One region of the Amycolatopsis sp. NPDC006131 genome, then DNA from elsewhere that is predicted to be linked to it. Evidence: riboswitches for the same ligand, from Rfam matches in the RefSeq annotation. Region 1 holds a riboswitch; the other holds the start of a gene.
What was found. Region 1 has a riboswitch for S-adenosylmethionine ahead of thrC (threonine synthase). Riboswitches for the same ligand answer to the same signal wherever they lie in the genome.

Region 1 (9,885 bases):
TGTGGCGCCACGGGGAGACCGACTACAACGCCGCCGGCCGCATGCAGGGCCACCTGGACTCGGCGCTCACCGAGGTGGGCTGGAACCAGGCCCGCTTCGCCGCGCCCGCGCTCGCCCGCTTCGAGCCCGACCTGGTCATCTCGTCCGACCTGCACCGGGCGATGGACACCGCGACCGTGCTCACCGAGGCGATCGGGGTGCCGCTGCGCATCGACAAGCGCCTGCGGGAGACCCACCTCGGCGAGTGGCAGGGGCTGACCGGTGCCGAGGTCGACGAGGGCTGGCCCGGCGACCGCGCCATTTGGCGCGTGGACGCCACCTGGGCGCCCCCGGGTGGCGAGTCCCGCGTCGAGGTCGCCGAGCGCGCCTCCGAGGTCGTCAGCGACCTGCTGGCCGGCGACGACCCGGGTGAGACCGTGCTGCTGGCCGCGCACGGCGGCCTGATCACGGCCCTCACCGGCAAGTTGCTGGCCCTGCCGGTCGAGGCGTGGCCGCAGCTCGGCGGGATCGGCAACTGCCACTGGGTCGAGCTGGGCCTGCGCGACGGCCGCTGGCGGCTGCACGCCTACAACGCCGGAATGCTCGGCTGAGATGCCGAGGCTGCTGGTCTTCGGGGACTCGCTGAGTTTCCAGGGCCCGGAGAGCCCCTGCGCGGCCGACGAGCCGCGACTGTGGCCGAACATCGCCGCCGCGGCTCTCGGCGGCAGCGCGGAGCTCGTGGCGTCCGCGGGCTGGACGGCGCGCGACGCGTGGTGGGCCATGATCGGCGACCCCCGGGTGTGGGCCGATTTGAAGCACGCCGACGTCGTGGTGCTGGCCGTGGGGAGCATGGACACGCTGCCGTCGCCGCTGCCGACCTACCTGCGCGGCGGCCTGCGGTACCTGCGGCCGTCCGGGCTCCGCCGCGCCGTCCGCAAGGCGTACCTGGCCGCCCAGCCGCGGCTGGCGGTCGCGATGCGCGGCCGCCCGCGGGTACTGCCCGCGAAGCTGACCGTGCACTACCTCGACCGGGCGGTCTACGCGCTGCGCATCCTGCGGCCGGAGCTGCCGATCGTGGCCGTTCTGCCGAGCGTCCACCGCGCGTCGTCCTACGGCAACGTGCACACCGGCCGGGAGGAGACGGCGGCCGCCATCGCCGCCTGGTCGCGGCGGGTGGACGTGCCGTTGCTGAACCTGGCCGAGGTCGTGGGGGAGCACGTCCTGAGCGGTCGCGGCAACCCGGACGGCATGCACTGGGGCTGGGAGGGGCACGCGCTCGTGGGCAAGGCGATGGCCGCGCTGATCGGTCCGCTCCTGGCCCCCGGCGAATCGCCTGCCGGCACGTAGGCTGACCGTCGTGCCGGTTGCCGTCATCACGGATTCCACCGCCCATCTGCCCGAGGGCTTCGCCGAGCGCCACGCCCTGCGCGTCGTCCCGCTGCACGTCCTCATCGACGGGGTCGCCGCGCTCGACGGCGTCGAGGTGGGGGCTGCGGCGCTCGCCGAGGCGCTGGGGCAGCGCCGGATCGTGACCACGTCGCGGCCGACGCCCGGCGAGTTCGCCGCGGCCTTCCGCGAAGCGCTGGAGGCGGGCGCGGACTCGGTCGTGTCGATCCACCTGTCCAGCGAGATCTCCGGGACCTGGGAGTCCGCGGTGCTGGCCGCGCAGGAGGTCGGGCCGGACCTGGTGCGGGTCGTCGACTCGCGGGGAACCGCCATGGCGCTGGGGTTCGCGGCGTTGCACGCGGCTCGCGCGGCGTCAGCCGGTGCGTCGGCGGCCGAGGTGGAAGCGGCCGCGACGGCGGCGGTGCACTGCTCGGAGACCCTGTTCGTGGTCGAGACCTTGGAGTACCTGCGGCGGGGCGGCCGCATCGGCGCGGCGGCGGCGCTGCTGGGCACCGCGCTGGCCATGAAACCGGTGCTGCACCTGGACGACGGCCGGATCCAGCCGCTGGAGAAGGTGCGCACGATGAACCGCGCCACCGCGCGCCTGGTCGAGCTCGCGGAGGAGGCCGCGCGGGGAGAGCCGGTCGAGGTCGCGGTGCACCACCTCGCTTCGCCGCAGCGGGCGGTGGAACTGGCGAACCGCATCGAGGAGCGGCTGACCGTCGTCGAGGGTTGCGTGGTGTCGGAACTGGGTGCCGTGATCGGCGCGCACACCGGGCCGGGCGTCGTCGGCGTTGTCGTGCAACGGAACCCCGGCGGTCCTGGAAGCCGCTGAGCTTCCCGGGGACTCAGGAACCCTTTTCGCGCAAGCGCTTTGGGTCTGACGTCCAAACCCTTCCACGTTGCCATACGCCACCGACAGAAAACCCTGGCACGGCGGCAGAACGCGCCACTTGTCCACAGACCCCCACTTGTCCACAGCCTTCCCGATTCCCACTTCTCCCTCCTCTCCGCGCCCCCTAGCGTCGAATGCGTGTTCGAACGATCAGCCCCGGAATCGCCGGGCATTCCCGTCAACCGCCGGCTCGAGCAGCTCGCCGGTCAGGCCCTCGCGGCCGACCGCGACACCGGGCCGCCGGGTGCCGTCGGGCGGCTGGTCGAGCGCTGGGTGCCCGAGTCGCTCACCGGCAGCCCTCAGCGGCGGCGCCTGACCACGGTGCTGCTGGCCCTGGTCGGCGTCCTGGTGCTCGTCGGGACGTCGATCGCGCTCCTCGGCGGCAGCCCGCCCGTCGAACGCGCGCCGGTGCTGCCCGCGGCGCCGGACCGGCCCGCGCCGGTCAGCGCAACGGCCAGCCGGGTCGCCGACAGTTCGCTGGTGATCAGCGTGGTCGGCAAGGTCCGGAACCCCGGGCTGGTCACGGTCCCCGGCGGTGCGCGGGTGGCGGACGCCCTCCGCGCGGCAGGCGGCGCGATCGAGGGTACCGACGTCACGGCGCTGAACCTCGCGCGCAAGTTGTCCGACGGCGAGCAGATCTACGTCGGCATCCCGCCGCCTGCCGGCGTGCAGCAACCGGCCGAGAGCGGCGGCGCCCCCGCGCTCGTCGACCTGAACACGGCCAGCGCCGAGCAACTCGACGCCCTGCCGGGGATCGGCGAGGTCACCGCCCAGCGCATCATCGACTGGCGCACGAAACACGGGTCGTTCAGGTCGATCGACCAGCTGCGTGAGGTCGAGGGCATCGGCGAGACACGACTGTCCCGGCTGCGAGAGCAGGTGACGGTCTCGTGATCACGGAACCCGTTGTCCGGCACGACTTTCGCCTGGTGCCGGCCGCGTTGTCGCTGTGGCTCGGAGCGCTGCTCGGACTGTTGTGGACGTGGTGGCTGGCTCTGGCGTGCGGCGCCGCGGCGGTGCTGGTGTCCTTGGGGCTGCTGATCAAGCTGCGCCCGGCTCGGTCGCGCTGGTGGGCGGGCGCGGCGGCGCTGCTCGTGGCCGGTCTCCTGCTCGCCGGTCCGCTCGGCCTCCGGTTGAACCGGGCCGAGCACGACCCGCTCCACGGCCTCGCGCAGCGGGGCACGGAGGTGACCCTGCGGGTGCTGGTGACGGAACGTCCGAAACCCGTGCGGTCGGCCGGATATGCAGATCAGCAGGCCGGGCCGAGGTCAGTGGTGATCGCGGCCGACGTCCTGCACGCGGAACGTCACGCTGAGCCGGTGGTCTCGACCGGACGGGTCGCGCTGCTCGCGCCGTTCGCAACGTGGAGCGAGATCATTCCGGGTCAGGAGGTCACCGCGAGCGGCGAGCTGGCCCCGCCGCGGGACGCCGACCTGACCGTGGCCGCGGTTCACGTTCGCGGGCCGCCCGTGGAAGCCACGGAGGCGCCCTGGTGGCAGCGCGCCGCGGAATCGATGCGCGAGGCGCTCCGCAACGCGTGCGCGGTCCTGCCCGAGGAGCAGGCCGGGCTGGTGCCGGGGCTCGTCGTGGGCGACACGAGCGGGCTGTCCGAACGGCTCGCCCGCGAGTTCACCGACGCTGGCCTCACGCACCTGATGGCGGTCAGCGGGTCCAACGTCGCGATCGTGTGCGGCGCCGTGCTGCTGCTGTTGCGGCTGTTGCGGGCAGGACCACGGTTGTCCGCGGCGCTGTCCGGGGCGGCGCTGGCCGGGTTCGTGGTCCTGGCGGGCGGGGAGCCGAGCGTCCTGCGGGCCGGAGTCATGGGCGCGATCGCCCTGCTGGCGCTGGCGCTGGGGCGGGAACGCTCAGTCGTCCCCGCACTGGCCGCCGCGACTTGCGTCCTCGTGGCCTGGGACCCGGCGATGGCCGTCAGCTTCGGCTTCGCTTTGTCGGTGATCGCGACGGCCGGGCTGGTGCTCCTCGCGCCGCGGTGGGCGGAGAGCCTTCAGCGGCGCGGCGCTCCGCCGGGCTTCGCCGAAGGGCTGGCGGTTCCGGCGGCGGCGTTCGTCGTGACAGCGCCTGTCGTGGCCGGCATGGCCGGGCAGCTCAGCCTGGTCAGCGTGGCGGCGAACGTGCTGGCCGCGCCCGTGGTCGCGCCGGCGACCGTGTTCGGGGTGCTCGCGACGGTCGTCGCGACCGCGTGGCCTGCCGGAGGTGAGTTGGTCGTCCGGCTGGCCGGGCCTGAGGCGGGCTGGCTGATCGTCGTGGCACGGCGGGCGTCGGAGGTGCCCGGTGCGGTGCTGGCGTGGCCCAGCGGCTGGTGGGGCGGGTTTCTCGCGCTGGTGGTCGTCGTCGCCGTGGTTCTGGCACTGCGCCGTCGGCGACTCAGGGTGCTGCTAGCGCTGGTGCTGGCCGGGGGGCTGCTGCTCGTCGTCCCGGGCAAGGTGATCGCGCCCGGCTGGCCGCCACCGGGATGGGCGGTGGTCGCCTGTGACGTCGGTCAGGGTGACAGCCTCGTGCTGGCCACCGGTGAGCCCGGACGGGCGGTGGTGGTGGACGCCGGGCCCGAGCCGGGGCCGGCCGACCGGTGTCTGGACCGGCTGGGCATCGAGCGGGTGCCGCTGGTGGTGCTGAGCCACCTGCACGCCGACCACGTCGGCGGCCTCGACTCGGTGTTCGAGGGACGCTCGGTGGGCGCGATCGCGGTCGGGCCCGGGCGGCAGCCCGGCTGGGCGTGGCGGCAGGCCGGTCAGATCGCGACCCGCCACCGGGTCCCGCTGCTCGAACTGGACCTGGGCCGGCGGCTCGAGTGGCCGGCGCTGAGCCTCGAAGTGCTGGGACCCAGATACGTGTCCGAAGGGGAGGACGACGACGGCACACAGATCAACAACAGCTCGGTGGTGCTACGAGCCCGCACACCGGCCGGCAGCGTGCTGCTGACCGGTGACGTCGAACTCGCCGCACAGGCCGACCTGCTGGCGGCGGGAACGGATCTGCACGCGGAGATCTTGAAGGTGCCGCACCACGGCAGCAGGTTCTCGCTGCCCCAGTTCCTGGCCGCGGTGTCCGCGCGGCTGGCGCTGGTGAGCGTCGGTTCGGGCAACCGTTACGGCCACCCGAACCGGACGACGCTCGACACCCTGACCGCGGACGGTGCGCTCATCGCCCGCACGGACACCGACGGCGACACCGCGGTGATCCCCGACCAGACCGGACCGGCGGTCGTTCGCCTGGGAAAGTGAGGTGGAATCTTGATCAGAGGCGCCGGGCCTGGCAGAGACCCGGGACCCGTCAGAGGCCCAGGGCCTTGTGCACGGCCGCCGCCGACGGCGGGACCGTCGCCTTCGGGCCGACCTCGTTCTCGATGGCGTCCAGGGTCTTCAGGCCGTCACCGGTGATGAGCAGGACGGTCTCGGCGTCCGGGTCGATCTTGCCCGCCTCGATGAGCTTCTTCGCCGTCGCGACGGTGACACCACCGGCGGTCTCGGTGAAGATGCCCTCGGTGCGGGCGAGCAGGCGGATGCCCTCGACGACCTCTTCGTCGGTCACGTCCTCGATCGCGCCGCCCGTGCGGCGAACCGTGTCGAGCACGTAGGGGCCGTCGGCCGGGTTGCCGATCGCGAGCGAGCGGGCGATGGTGTCCGGCTTGACCGGCTGCACCACGTCGTGGCCGTTGCGGAACGCCGCGGACACCGGCGAGCAGCCGGCGGCCTGCGCGCCGAACACCTTGTACGGGGTGTCGTCGACCAGGCCGAGCTTGGCGAACTCGCGGAAGCCCTTGTCCACCTTGGTCAGCTGGGAGCCCGAGGCGATCGGCACGACGATCTGCTCGGGGATCCGCCAGCCGAGCTGCTCGGCGACCTCGTAGGCGAGCGTCTTCGAGCCCTCGGAGTAGTAGGGGCGGACGTTGACGTTCACGAACGCCCAGTTCTCGTGCTCGGCGGCCAGCTCGGTGGCAAGACGGTTGACGTCGTCGTAGTTGCCGTCGACAGCGATCAGGTTGCCGTCGTAGACCGCGGTGGTCAGCACCTTGGCGCGCTCGAGCGAGGAGGGGATCAGCACCACGGACTGCCAGCCGGCGCGGGCCGCGGCTGCGGCGACGGCGTTGGCCAGGTTGCCGGTGGAGGGGCAGGCCAGGGTGTCGAACCCGAACTCGCGAGCCGCGGCCAGCGCGACGGCGACGACGCGGTCCTTGAACGAGTGGGTGGGGTTGCCGGTGTCGTCCTTGACCCACAGGCTCTTCACACCGAGAGCCTTGGCGAGCCGGTCGGCCTTCACCAGCCTGGTACAGCCGGGCTCGGTGTTCGGGATCTCCTCGACGTTCGAGGGCACCGGCAGCAGCCGCTTGTAGCGCCAGATGTTGCGCGGGCCCGCCTCGATGTCCTCGCGGCGGACGCGACCGAAGTCGTAGGCGACCTCCAGCGGCGAGAAGTCCTCGGCGGAGACGAACTCCGGGGCGAGCGGCTGGCGGTGGCCCTCTTCCTTGGAGACCAGTTCCACGGCCGGACCGAGGTCGACGGTGCGACGGGTGGTGGTCGAATCGAGGGCTGCAGTCATCGCGAGGTTCCTTTCCTCATCTGCCCCGCTGACGCGGGCCGGAATTGGCACCGTGATCGTCAGCTACCTCGCGGAATCGAGATGACAGGCTGACGCCGGTTGCCGGGGCTTCGTCGGGCCGTTCCCTCTGCCCCTCTGGATGAGCGGTATTCGGTTGTGGTGGCTGTCGCGCTCGCGCGATGCCTGGTTGACAACATACGGCACCACGCTCGGAGCACGCCATGCCCCTGCGGGTTTCATCACGCTCCGGAGCTGTCGGTGGTCCGTGGGAGGATTTGAACCGTGACCGCGCCGGCAACCACCTCCGCCCCCCTGCAGCTCGTGCTCGGCGAAGAGGAGCTGCTCGTCGAGCGCGCCGTCCGCGCCGCCCTGGAACAGGCACGCCGAGAGGACGCGACGGCCGAGCTGACGAAGGTCCGGGTGTCCGATCTCACGCCGCCCGGCCTGGCCGAGCTGGTCAGCCCGTCGCTGTTCAGCGAGGGGCGCGTCATCGTGCTGGAAGGCGCGCAGGACATCGGCCAGGAGCTGGCCGACGCGGTGCTCGCCTACGCGAAGATGCCTGCCGACGGCGTCGTCCTGGTCGTTGTGCACACCGGCGGCGGCCGCAGCAAGGCGGCGAAGTCGCTGCCCGCGGCGCTGCGCAAGGCCGGCGCCCAGGTCACCGAGTGCCCGAAGATCACCCGGCCGGCGGATCGGGAGTCGTTCGTCCGCAACGAGGTGCGGCAGGCCGGCGGCAAGATCGACCCGGCCGGGGTGGCCGCGCTCATCGACGCCGTCGGATCCGACCTGCGGGAGCTGGCCGCGGCGGCGTCGCAGCTGGTGGCGGACTCGGGCGGCCGGGTCGACGAGGAAGCCGTGCGCCGCTACCACCGGGGCCGCGCGGACGTGACGGGCTTCGCGGTCGCGGAGAAGGCCGTTGCGGGCGAGCGCGGCGCGGCGCTCGAAGCGATGCGGTGGGCACTCCAGATCGGCGTGGCGCACGTCCTGATCGCCGACGCCCTCGCGGACGCCGTCCGCACGATCGCCCGCGTGTCGGCGGCCGGCCGCGGCAACCCGAACCAGATGGCCGGTGAGCTGGGCATGCCGCCGTGGAAGATCCGGAAGGCGCAGGGGCAGTCCCGCGGGTGGACGCAGGCCGGACTGGCCGACGCGATGGCCGTGGTGGCGCGGGTGAACGCCGAGGTCAAGGGCCAGGCCGCGGACCCGGCCTACGCGCTCGAACGGGCCGTCCTGGAACTCGCCGCCGCCCGCGACAAGCGCTGAGCTTGGCGCTGCCTGCGACGAGCGCTGAGCTTGGTGGCAGATCTGGGGCGAGGGGCTGGGTGGGACCTGGGACACGCGCTGAGTTCGAGCGAACCCAAAAGAACGCCTGAGTGGGCGCGGTGGAGGGTGGTGGCTCCGGCGGGACGCCGGCCGCAATGCCGCCCGCCTGCCGGGTTGCGGGGGTGCCTGCCCGGCGGGAGTCGCTGGGGGCAGACCCGCCTGGCGGGTTCCGGGGGCGCCTGCGGCGGGAGTCGCTGGGGGCGGACCCGCCTCGCGGGGTTTCCGGGGGCCTGCGTCGCGGAAGTCGCCGGTGCTCGCGAGCGCAGGAGCCGAGGCGGGCAGCGGCGCCGGACGGTGGCGCCTGCGATCGGGGTGGTTGTCGATCATCCCGCCTCAGGCGCTGCGGGAAGTCCCGTCACTCGCGAACCCGGCACCCCTGGACAGCAGAAGGGCGGGCACCCTGCTGGATGCCCGCCCCTCGGAAGATCAAGCTCAGAGCTGGTTGACGCGCTTGGCCATCGCCGACTTCTTGTTGGCGGCCTGGTTCGCGTGGATGACGCCCTTGCTGGCGGCCTTGTCCAGGGCGCGAGCGGCAGCCTGCTGCAGCTCGACGGCCTTGGCCTTGTCGCCCGCCTCGGCGGCCTCGCGGAACTTGCGGATCGCGGTCTTCACCGAGGACTTGACCGACTGGTTGCGCTGGCGCGCCTTCTCGTTGGTCTTGATGCGCTTGATCTGGGACTTGATGTTGGCCATGAAGGCGCTCCTTCGATCTGTCGGTGGCTTCGCTGCCGCGCTGTACCGGCCCCGGCGTGCGGGTTTCCTCCCTGGCGGAATGCCGCACGGCAACGACCGACAAGGTTAGCAGGGCGCTACGGTGGCACTCGCACTGGCTGGGGAGGCTGCAGGTGAACGACACGGCACTCGGGCTCGTCCTCGTCGCCGCCGTCGTGCACGCCGGGTGGAACCTCGCCGCCAAGCGGGTCGACGACGGGGCCCGGTTCGTCTTCCTCTACTACACCGTCTCGGCGGTGGTCTGCGCACCGGTCGCGGTCGTGGCGCTGGTGATCGAGGGGCAGCATCCACAGTGGACCTGGCTGCCCGCGGCGCTGCTGACCGCGATCTTTCACATCGCCTACGGCATCGTGCTGCAGCGCGGCTACCGCGTCGGCGACCTGTCCGTCGTCTACCCGCTGGCGCGGGGGAGCGGGCCACTGCTGTCGGTGCTCGCGGCGGTCGTCCTGCTCGGCGAGCGGCCCGGTTGGCTCGGGCTCGCCGGCGCCCTCCTCGTCGTGACCGGGGTGCTGGTGATCGGGCTCGGCTCGCGCTCGGCGGCGGACGCCCGCGCCCGCCGGGCCGGGGTCTTCTACGGGCTGCTCACCGGCGTCACCATCGCGGCCTACACGCTCTGGGACGACCACGCCGTCAACGCCCTCGCCGTCCCGCCGTTGACCTACTTCGCCGCCGGCTCGGTGCTGCAGAGCCTGCTGCTCGCGCCCACGGCCGTGCGGGCGGACGGGCGGATCGGTGCGCTGTGGCGGGCGCACTGGCGGGAGGCAGTGGCCGTCGGGGTGCTGTCGCCGGTCGCCTACGTGCTCGTGCTCTACGCGATGCGCATGGCGCCGGTCAGCCTGGTCGCGCCCGCGCGTGAGGTGAGCATCGTGCTGGGCGGGATCGCGGCCTGGCTCGTGCTGCGCGAGCCGCACCCGGTGCGCCGCCTGGTCGGCTCGGTCGTCGTCCTGGCCGGAATTGCCGCGATTGCGGCTTCCTGACCAGGTGGGGTAGGCAGGAGGTATGGACGTCCTGAG
Region 2 (9,885 bases), on a different contig from region 1:
GCGCTCGGCCGCCAGCGTCGCCGAACCGACGTCGAGCCGGAGCGAGGTCAGCTCCGGCGCGGCCAGCATCCGGTCGAAGTAGCCGATCGCGGAGTCCACCAGGAAGTCCGGCGGCACCGGGCCGGCCGCCTGCCGTTCCACCACCTGGTCCACGAAGGACGGGAACGCGGCGAGCCGGGCCAGGAAACCCCGCGCCCGGGTCTCGTCGGTCAGCTCGACCATCGGCAGGGTCATCAGCAGCAGCTGGAGCGGGGCGGTGAAGGCGTCGCTGACCGCGAACTCGGGCAGCCGCGCGTCGAGGAGGTCGACGGCGGCCCTGGCCTGCTGGACCACGACGTCGCGGGTCACCGCCTCGTCCGCGGTCGCGGGCGAGGCCGCTTCCGCGCGGGCCGCGACGTCCAGGTAGGCCGCCCGCTGCCGCTTCTCGGCGCTCGCGGTGAGGTCGGGCAGCCGGTCGTGGGCGCCGGGCAGGCCGAGCACCGACGGGCGCAGCGGGTCGGCCTCGAACAGCAGGCCGGTGAGCTCCTCGGCGAGGGCGTTCACCTCGCTCATGCCCGCGCGATCCACTCGTCGACGACCGCCTCCAGCACCGACAGCGGCAGCGCGCCGCCGCCGAGGACCAGGTCGTGGAAGGCGCGGATGTCGAACCGCTCCCCCAGCGCCTGCTCGGCCCGCGCCCGCACGCGCTGGATCTCCAGGCGTCCCACCATGTACGCCAGCGCCTGGCCGGGGTACGCGATGTAACGGTCCACTTCGGACTCGATTTCGACCTGCGGCATCGGGGTGTGCTCCCGCAGGTAGTCCACGGCCTGCTGCCGGCTCCAGCCCTTGGCGTGCAGGCCGGTGTCGACGACCAGGCGGCCGGCGCGCATCGAGTCCATGGTGAGCATCCCGAGCAGCGCGACGTCGTCGGAGTAGAGGCCCATCTCGGCGGCGAGCCGCTCGCTGTAGAGGCCCCAGCCCTCGGCGTAGGCGTTGAAGTCGCCGATCCGGCGCAGCAGCGGCAGCTCGGTGAGCGTCAGCGCGGTGGACAGCTGGAAGTGGTGACCGGGGATGGCCTCGTGGAACGCGGTCACCTCGGCGGCGTGCCGGAACCGCTCGGTCACCTCGTGGGTGTTGGCGAAGTAGATGCCCGGCCGCGAGCCGTCGACCGACGGCTGCAGGTAGAACGCCGCCGGGCCGCCGGGCGCCTCGGCCGCGGGCACCGGCTCCACGACCCACTTGTGCGGCGGGATGCGGCCGAACCAGCGCGGCGCGGCCTCCTCCGCGCGGCTGATCGCCGACCGGGCGGTGTCGAGCAGTTCCTCGGCGCTGCCCCAGCGCAGCTCCGGATCGGTGCGCAGCCGACGGAAGATCTCGGCCAGGTCGTCGGTGCCGAACACGCGCGCGCCGATCTCGCGGTATTCGGCGGCCAGCTCGCCGATGATGCGCAGACCGGTCTCGTGCAGCTCGTCCGGCGTGCGGTCGGTGGTGGTGTGCGTGCGCGCCAGCGAGGCGTAGATGCGCTCGCCGTCGGGCAGCCAGCACACACCGGGCTTCTCCGGCGGGCGGCCGTGCGGCGCGATGTCCGTGGCCAGCGCGTCGCGGTAGGCGGCGAACGCGGGCCGCACCACCTCGGCCAGCACCCGCTCGCGCTCGGCGGCGAACTCCGCGCTCGGCGCGGGCTGGCGCAGCAGCGGGTCGGCGTCCGGCGCGGCCAGGTAGCGGTCCAGGTGCGCGATCGCGGCGCGCACCAGGTGCTCGACCGGCACGCGCCCGGCCGCGACGCCCGCCCGGTGCCGGTCCGCGGCCTGCTCCAGGTACCGCGGGATCGCCGCGAGCCGGCCCAGGTGGCGGCGGCCCTGCTCGTCGTCGGGCACGCCGACCATCGGCAGGATCGTCAGCAGGCCCACCGCGGGGGCGACGAAGATGTCGCTGATCGTGAACTCGACCAGGTGGGTGTCCAGCCGGTCCAGGTTGGCGCGGGCCTGGCTGAGCAGCACGTCGCGGGTCACCCGGTCCTCGGCGCTGAGCCCGGCCGGGTCGATCTCCTCGGCGCGCCGGACGAACCCGTCGAGCCGGTCGCGGAAGGCGGCCTCGGCCTCCTCGCCGAGGTCGCCGAGCCCGTCCCGGTCGGACTCCAGCCCCAGCACCGCGGGCCACAACGGCTCCGCGTCGAACAGGGCGTCCACGAACTCGTCGGCGAGCTTCACGACCTCGGTCATCCATCCATCCCAGCTTCGTCGGGTCAGCGTGCCGCCAGCCTAGAACCTCCGGGCGGCGCGCCGGGGTGAACGACCGGGCCGGGAAGGCCAGCGGGTAGCGTTTCCGGACGTGGCCGTGACCGATCCCGCCGATGCCCGCCTGCTCGCCGCACTGGCCGAACTGGGCAAGGTGGCCGTGCACGAGCTCGCGGCGCGTGTCGGCATGGACCCGCGCGAGGTGGCGTACCGGCTGGTCGCCCTGTCCGGCAGCGGGCTGCCGCTGCTGGTCGGCGTGGAGAGCGACCCGCAGGGCCTGCGCGCGGCGCTCGCCGGGGCGTTCCCGCCCGCGCAGCCGCAGACGCCGAACCCGGGGCCCTACCAGGCACCGGCCGCGCACCCGCAGTCCGGCGCGGTGCCGTTCGCGCCGTCCGGCCCAGTGCAGTCGGGCCCAGTGCCGTCCGGCCCAGTGCCGTCCGGCGCGGTGCCGTTCGCGCCATCCGGTGCGACGCCGGGGTTCGCGCCGTCCGGCGCCGTGCCCGGTTACCCGCCGCCCGCGCAGCCGCCGCAGGCCGCGCCGCCCGGGTACCCGCCGCCCGCCCGGCCCGGTCCGGGCTACCCGCCGGCCGAGCCGTCCCCCGGCCGCGGCGTGCCGTCCGGGCCGTACCAGGTCCAGCAGGGTGCCGTGTCGGGGCCGCACCAGGTCGCGGGGGTGGCGTCCGGGCCGTATCCGGCGCCGCTGGACCCGGTGATCAGCACGTGGGGCCCGCCGCAGACGGCGTCGTGGGCGCGGGGCGACCAGCGGCCCGCGCCGCCGGCCGGCCCGCGCACCGGGAAGATCGGCGACAGCCTGGCCGGGCAGGGCCTCGAAGGCGAGCAGCTCACCGTGCAGCTGCTCGAGGTGCAGGACCCGGCGGACTACCTGTTCGGCGCGGCCGGGTACCGGCTCGAACCGGGCGAGCGGGCGGTTGTGGTGCACACCGAGGTCACCAACAAGGGCCCGATCCCGTTCGTGTCGCTGCCGGACAACTACCTGGAACTGCTCACCGCCGACGGCAAGCCGGTCGCGAAGGCGCCGGTGTCGCTGACCTCGCGGCCGCCGCACAAGATCGGGGTCCAGCCCGGCGAGACGGCGGGCGGCCACACGGTGTACGTGCTGCCCGAGAGCACCCGCGTGGTGGCGGTGCGGTGGAGCCCCCGCCCCGAGCCCGACGAGCGCTCCCTCACCTGGTCCCTGGAGGACTAGGTCAGAGAGCGGTAGCGGGCGGCGATCGCCGCGGCCCGATCACCCAGCGCGGCACGCAACCACTGCGGGGCCAGCGCTTCCGCGTCCGTGCCGAGCTGCCACAACGCCCACTCGGCATGCCGCGCGTCCTGGAAGACGACCTCCAGCCGCAGCAGCCCGTCCGGGTCGGCCACTTCGGCGTGGACGGCCACCGCGGTGCGCACCAGCTCCTCCCGCCGCGCCGCGTCCACCCGGGCCATCACGGTCACCTGGTCGCCGCCGGCGCGGAACCGCGCGCTGCGTTCCCGCCACGCCCGGTCCAGATCGGCCCGGTCCGGGCGCTGCGCGGGTTCGTCGAGTGCCTCCGCCGCCCGGATCCGGGACAGCCGGTAGGTGCGGTCGGCGCCGGACCGGGTGGCCAGCAGGTAGCCCTGGCCGCGCACGGTGACCAGGCCGATCGGGTCCACCGTGCGCCACTTCGGGCTCTGGTCCACCGCCGCGTACTGGATCCGCAGCTTGTGACCGGCCAGCACCGCCCGGCGGACCTCGGCCACGACGGCGCCGGGCGCCTCCTCCTCCTCGGCCACCCGGCGGGCCAGCAGGTCGGTCTCCGGGTCGATCAGCAACCGCTCCGCCGCGCCGGCCGCGATCTCGCGATGGCCTTCCGGGAGCGCGTCGACCACCTTGAGCATGGCCGAAGCGAGCGCCGAGCCGAGGCCGAACGCCTGCGCGCCGCGCCGCGACCCGGCGATCAGCAGGGCGAGTGCCTCGTCGTGGTTCAGCCCGGTCAGTTCGGTCCGGAAACCGGGCAGCAACGCGAAACCGCCGTGCCGTCCGCGTTCGGCGTAGACCGGGACACCGGCGGCGGACAGCGCCTCGACGTCCCGCAGCACCGTGCGGGTGGACACCTCCAGCTCGCGGGCCAGCGCGGTCGCGGACAACCGGCCGTGCCGGCGCAGCAACAGCACCAGCGAGACCAGGCGGTCGGCGCGCATTCCGCGAACTCTAGCGAAATACGCGACACAGGATGTCGTGATTCGCTGCGAGGCTTCGAACCGTCACAGCACTGATCCGAAGGGAGCTGATGTGGGAGTGGAACGCACCGCGGTCGACCCGTGGACGTGGTCGGCGGAGCTGGGGTACCACCAGGGTGAACTGGTCGCCGGGCACACCCGGACCCTGTTCTGCGCCGGGCAGACCGCGATGAGCGGCGACGGCAAACCCCAGCACGCCGGGGACATGGCGAAGCAGCTGGCGCTGAGCCTGGACAACCTGGAGGCCGTGCTCGCCGAGGCCGGGATGTCGCTGGCGAACCTCGTCCGGCTCAACGTCTACACCACCGACGTCGATCAGCTGTTCCCGCACTACGGCGTGCTGGCGGCGCGGCTGGGCGCGGCCGGCGTCGCCCCGCCCACCACGATGCTCGGCGTGACGCGGCTGGCGATCCCCGAGCTGATGGTCGAACTCGAAGGGACCGCGGTCGCCTAGTTCTCCGCGCGCAGCACTTCCAGCGCGTGCGCGAGGTCGTCGGGGTAGGGCGACTCGAACTGGACCCACCGGCCGTCCGCGGGGTGGGCGAACCCGAGGGTGCGGGCGTGCAGCCACTGCCGGGTCAGGCCGAGCTTGCGGGCCAGCACCGGGTCCGCGCCGTAGGTGAGGTCGCCGGCGCACGGGTGCCGCAGCGCCGAGAAGTGCACGCGGATCTGGTGGGTGCGGCCGGTTTCCAGCTTGACGTCCACCAGCGACGCCGCGCGGAAGGCCTCGATGACCTCGTAGTGCGTCACCGACGGCCGGCCGCCCGCGACCACGGCGAACTTGTAGTCGTGCCGCGGGTGCCGGTCGATCGGGGCGTCGATCGTGCCGCGGGTCGGGTCCGGGTGGCCCTGCACGACGGCGTGGTAGCCCTTGTCGACGGTGCGTTCCTTGAACGCGCGCTTCAGGACGGTGTACGCGTGCTCGCTCTTCGCCACCACCATCACGCCCGTGGTGCCGGCGTCGAGGCGGTGCACGACGCCCTGGCGCTCCGCGGCGCCGGAGGTCGAGATGCGCAGCCCGGCCGCGGCGAGCCCGCCGACTACGGTGGGCCCGGTCCAGCCGGGGCTCGGGTGCACGGCGACGCCCACCGGCTTGGACACGACCACGATGTCGTCGTCGTCGTGGAGGATGCGCAGGCCGTCGACCGGTTCGGCGACCACCTCGACCGGGTTGTCCGGGTCGGGCAGGGTCACCTCGAGCAGCACACCGGCGGAGAGCCGGTCGGACTTGCCCGCCGGGCGGCCGTCGAGCAGGACGTCGCCGGACTCGGCCAGCTCCGCGACGACGGTGCGGGACAGACCGAGCAGCTTCGCCAGCCCGGCGTCGACGCGCATGCCGTCGAGCCCGTCCGGGACGGGCAGCATCCGGGCGCTCAACGCTTGGCCCTCTTCACGGTGCCGTCGTACTCGCGGCCGAGCAGGGACAGCAGCACGATCAGCACGCCGCCGACGCAGATCGCCGAGTCGGCCACGTTGAACACCGGCCACACGTCCCCGTTGGGCGCGAACAGCGACACGAAGTCGACGACGTGGCCGCGCAGCACGCCGGGCGCGCGGAAGACACGGTCGACCAGGTTGCCGAGCGCGCCGGCGAGGATAAGCCCGAGGCCGATCGCCCAGCCAGGCGACCGCAGCCGCTTGGCGAACCAGATGAGCGCGATCACCACCCCGAACGCGACGATCGCGAACACCCAGGTCATGCCGGTGACGCCCATGCCGAAGGCCGCGAAGGGGTTGCGGATCAGCTGCAGGTAGACGAGCCCGCCGAGGACCCGGACCGGCTGGTGCCCCTCCAGGGTCGCCACGACGACCGACTTGGTCACGACGTCCGCCGCGAACACCACGATCGCGATCACGGCCAGCAGCAGAGCGCGCCGCTTGGGCGGGGTGGCCGGCTGCTCGTCCGGCACGGTGTCCGGTTCCGGGGAGGGCTGGGGGTCACTGCTCACCCCGCCATTGTCCACGGCTGCCGCGCCGGGCCCGGCGCAGGCCGGGAAAGCCGGTCAGCGCGCTGCCGGGCGCACGTGCCCCCTCAACGGGAAACCCGGCAGTGGCGCCGTTCCGCACACGGTGCCCGGCGGAAACCGGCGAACCGGGCGCCGAGCCACCGCACCCAGCAGCCGGGTCACCATCCGGACCCGGGGAACAGCCGCGGCGCCGGCTCAGCGCAGGAAGTCCGGCAGCGGCCGCGGGTCCGGGCAGGGCGCCCACCGGCCGTCGACCACGCCGTACGTCCACCGCGCGCCCCGCGCGACGATCTGCCGCAGCGCGGTCACCAGCCGGTCGACGTGCTCGGTCGTGGTGCCCAGCCCGAGGCTCACCCGCAGCGCCTGCTGCCCCTCCCCGCCGCTGCGCTCCACCAGCCGCCGCACCGCGATGTGCGCGCAGAACGCGCCGTCGCGGACGCCGATCCCGTACTCGGCCGACAGGACCGCCGCCACCCAGCCCGGCTCGAACCCGTCGAGCACGAAGCTCACCGTGCCGACTCGCTCCGCCGCGCCGTCGAACAGGCGCAGCTCCGCCAGCCCCGGCACCGCGGCGAGACCGCGCGTCAGCCGCTCCAGCAGCTCCCGCTCGTGCGCGGCCACCGCGTCCCACGACGCCGCCAGCTGCTCGCACGCCACGCCCAGCGCGTGCACGCCCACGGTGTTGGGCGAACCGGCCTCGTGCCGCTCCACCCCGCTCTGCCAAGCCACTCCGAGGCCGTCGCCGTCGCGGCGCACGGACTTCGTCGCCCCGCCTCCGGCCAGGTACGGGTCCGCCGCGCGCAGCCAGTCGCCGCGCCCGATCAGCGCGCCCGCGCCGAACGGCGCGTACAGCTTGTGCCCGGACAGCACCACGTAGTCCACGTCCAGCTCCCGCACCGAGATCGGCCGGTGCGGCGCGAGCTGGGCGCCGTCCAGCGCGATGCGCGCGCCGTGCCGCCGGGCCACCGCCGCGATCTCGGCCACCGGCAGCAGCTCGCCGGTCACGTTCGACGCGCCGGTCACGACCACCAGCCGCGGCCCCTCCGGGCACTCCGCCAGCGCACTGTCCACAGCGGACACCGCGGCCAGCCGCGTGTTCGGCAGCGGGATCCGGCGCACGTTCGGGCCGCGCCAGGGCAGCAGCGCGGCGTGGTGCTCGGTGTCGAACAGCACCACCGACGTGTGCCGCGGCAGGCTGCGGGCCAGCAGGTTCAGCGCGTCGGTGGTGTTGCGGGTGAACACGACCGCGTCCGAGTGCCGGGCGCCGACGAACCGGCGCAGCACGTCGCGGGTGCGCTCGTAGACCTTTGTGGACACCTGCGAGGCGAACCCGGCGCCGCGGTGCACGCTCGCGTAGTGCGGCAGGAACTCGTCCACCGCGCGGCGCACGGCCTCCAGGCACGGGGCGCTGGCCGCGTGGTCGAGGTTGGCGTAGTCCAGCTCCCCGCCGGTGACCAGCGGGACGGCCGCGGCGGCGGTGACGGCGGGGGTGGTGACGCGTTCGAGAGCGAGAGTCATCGGAAAGGCTCCTCGGGTCCGGGGACCCGCAAGGGGGTCCGCGCTTGCCCGCCGCACCTCGCGACGAGCCAGGTCCTCACCCGGGGCACCCCACCGCGGAAGGAGGGTTGCCGGCCAGCGAGCCGGGGCTTGGCGCTGGCACTCGTGACCTACGCGGACACAGTAACCGATCGCCCCCGCCGCGCGCCAGCGGGTCTCAGTTGCCGGACTCGCCCTTCCAGCGCGCCAGCGGCCCGGCCCGGTCCACCGCGCGGATGCGCCGCTCCGCCGCCTCCCGCGCGGACTCGGTGCTGACGATCAGGATCTGGTCGCCGCGCTGCAGCCGGTCGGTGCGCTGCGGGGTGAAGCTGCGGCCGTCGCGGACGATCAGGCTCAGCGACGCCCCGGCGGGCAGCCGCAGCTCCGACAGGTACACGCCGTGCAGGCGCGAGCCGTGCTGGATCTTGACCTGGAGCAGCTCGGCCTGCAGCTCGTCCAGCGGCGCGGCGTCGACCTCGATCTCCTTCGGCTCGGTGTCCGCCTTCAGCCGCAGCACCCGCGCGAGCGGGCCGAGCGTGAGGCCCTGCACCAGGGTGAGCACGATCACCAGCACGAACACCGCGTCCACGAGCCGTTGCGCGCCGGGCATCTCCTGGGAGAGCGGGATCATCGCGAGCACGATCGGCACCGCGCCGCGCAACCCCGCCCAGGACAGGAACACCTGCTCGCGCAGCGGCACCTTGAACGGCAGCTGTGACACCAGCACCGACACCGGCCGCGCGAACACCAGCACCACCGCGGCCGCGATCAGGCCCGGCACGATCGACTCCAGCAGCCGTTCGGGCGAGGCGAACAGGCCCAGCAGCACGAACAACCCGATCTGGGCGAGCCAGCCGAGCCCCTCGGCGAAGGACAGCGTGTCCGAGCGGTGCGGCAGCCGCGAATTGCCCAGCACGACCGCCGCGACGTAGGTGGCGAGCAGGCCGGAGGCGTGCAGCAGCTGCCCGGACGAGTAGGCCACCACGCACACCGCGACCGTCGCGAGTGGATAGAGCCCGGTGGCCGGCAGCGCGGCGCGGCGCAGCGCCCACGCCCCGGCCAGCCCGAGCAGCAGCCCGAGCACCAGGCCGGCGCCGAGTTCGTAGACCACCAGCAGCGGCAGCGACCAGTCGATCCGGGTGCCCTCGGCCAGCACGACGACCGCGATGTAGGCGGGGGCGTCGTTGATGCCGGACTCCAGTTCCAGCGCCCCCACGATCCGCCGGGGCACGCCGACGCCGCGCAGCACGGAGAACACCGCGGCCGAGTCGGTGGAGGCCAGCACCGCGCCCCACAGCAGCGCCATCCGCCAGTCCAGGCCGAGCAGCCAGTGCAGGGCGGGGCCGGTGATCGCGATGCTCAGCCCGACCGCCACTGTGGACAGTGCCACTCCCTGGCCCAGCGCGGGTTTCACCGCCGACCAGCGGGTGGTCAGGCCGCCCTCGGTGAGGATCATGACGAGGGCGGCCAGGCCCAGCGCCTGGGTGAGGAACGGGTCGGAGAACTGGATGCCGAACCCGGCTTCGCCGAGCAGCACGCCGATCGCGAGGTAGAGCAGCAGCGACGGCAGGCCGAGGCGGGTGGAGAAGCGGACCGCGAGCACGGCGGCGAGCAGGACGGCCGAGCCCAGCCCCAGCACGACCGGCAGCTCGCCCACCCGCACCTCCCCTGCCCGGATTGTCAGGCTTCAGGATAAGGAACCGAGGAGCCGGACCGCGCCCCGGTGGGGTCTTCCGGCATGTCAGGGCCGCTTTTCTCTTGTCCCGCAACAAGATCGCCGACGGGTGCGTTCGACGGCAGGTGGGCGCACGATGACGACGAGTGGCCAGTGCAGCCCCCGCACGGGTGTCAGGCGACCCCAGGGCGATCAGCGGGCAGCTCCGCGCCCAGGAGCGCGAGCGGCTCCCCCGCCGCCTCGGTCACCACCACCGCCCGGTTCGGCC

Region 2: linked by a shared signal. The riboswitch ahead of ABZ215_RS35960 (aminotransferase class V-fold PLP-dependent enzyme) and the one ahead of thrC (threonine synthase) in region 1 are both predicted to bind S-adenosylmethionine.

Annotation. Positions count from the first base shown of each region.
Region 1 is NZ_JBEXTX010000100.1:10,057-19,941, forward strand. Features, by position in the region: gene ABZ215_RS34495 (histidine phosphatase family protein) at 1-590, shown strand, start outside; gene octT (diglucosylglycerate octanoyltransferase) at 592-1,326, shown strand; gene ABZ215_RS34505 (DegV family protein) at 1,337-2,200, shown strand; gene ABZ215_RS34510 (ComEA family DNA-binding protein) at 2,399-3,154, shown strand; gene ABZ215_RS34515 (ComEC/Rec2 family competence protein) at 3,151-5,502, shown strand; gene thrC (threonine synthase) at 5,552-6,817, opposite strand; SAM riboswitch class I at 6,831-6,963, opposite strand; gene holA (DNA polymerase III subunit delta) at 7,100-8,080, shown strand; gene rpsT (30S ribosomal protein S20) at 8,573-8,833, opposite strand; gene ABZ215_RS34535 (EamA family transporter) at 8,986-9,849, shown strand; gene ABZ215_RS34540 (VOC family protein) at 9,872-9,885, shown strand, end outside.
Region 2 is NZ_JBEXTX010000111.1:12,817-22,701, reverse strand. Features, by position in the region: gene ABZ215_RS35995 (DUF885 domain-containing protein) at 1-552, opposite strand, end outside; gene ABZ215_RS35990 (DUF885 domain-containing protein) at 549-2,204, opposite strand; gene ABZ215_RS35985 (AsnC family protein) at 2,314-3,426, shown strand; gene ABZ215_RS35980 (WYL domain-containing protein) at 3,423-4,400, opposite strand; gene ABZ215_RS35975 (RidA family protein) at 4,498-4,893, shown strand; gene ABZ215_RS35970 (RluA family pseudouridine synthase) at 4,890-5,816, opposite strand; gene lspA (signal peptidase II) at 5,813-6,388, opposite strand; gene ABZ215_RS35960 (aminotransferase class V-fold PLP-dependent enzyme) at 6,602-7,924, opposite strand; SAM riboswitch class IV at 7,960-8,074, opposite strand; gene ABZ215_RS35955 (potassium/proton antiporter) at 8,121-9,599, opposite strand.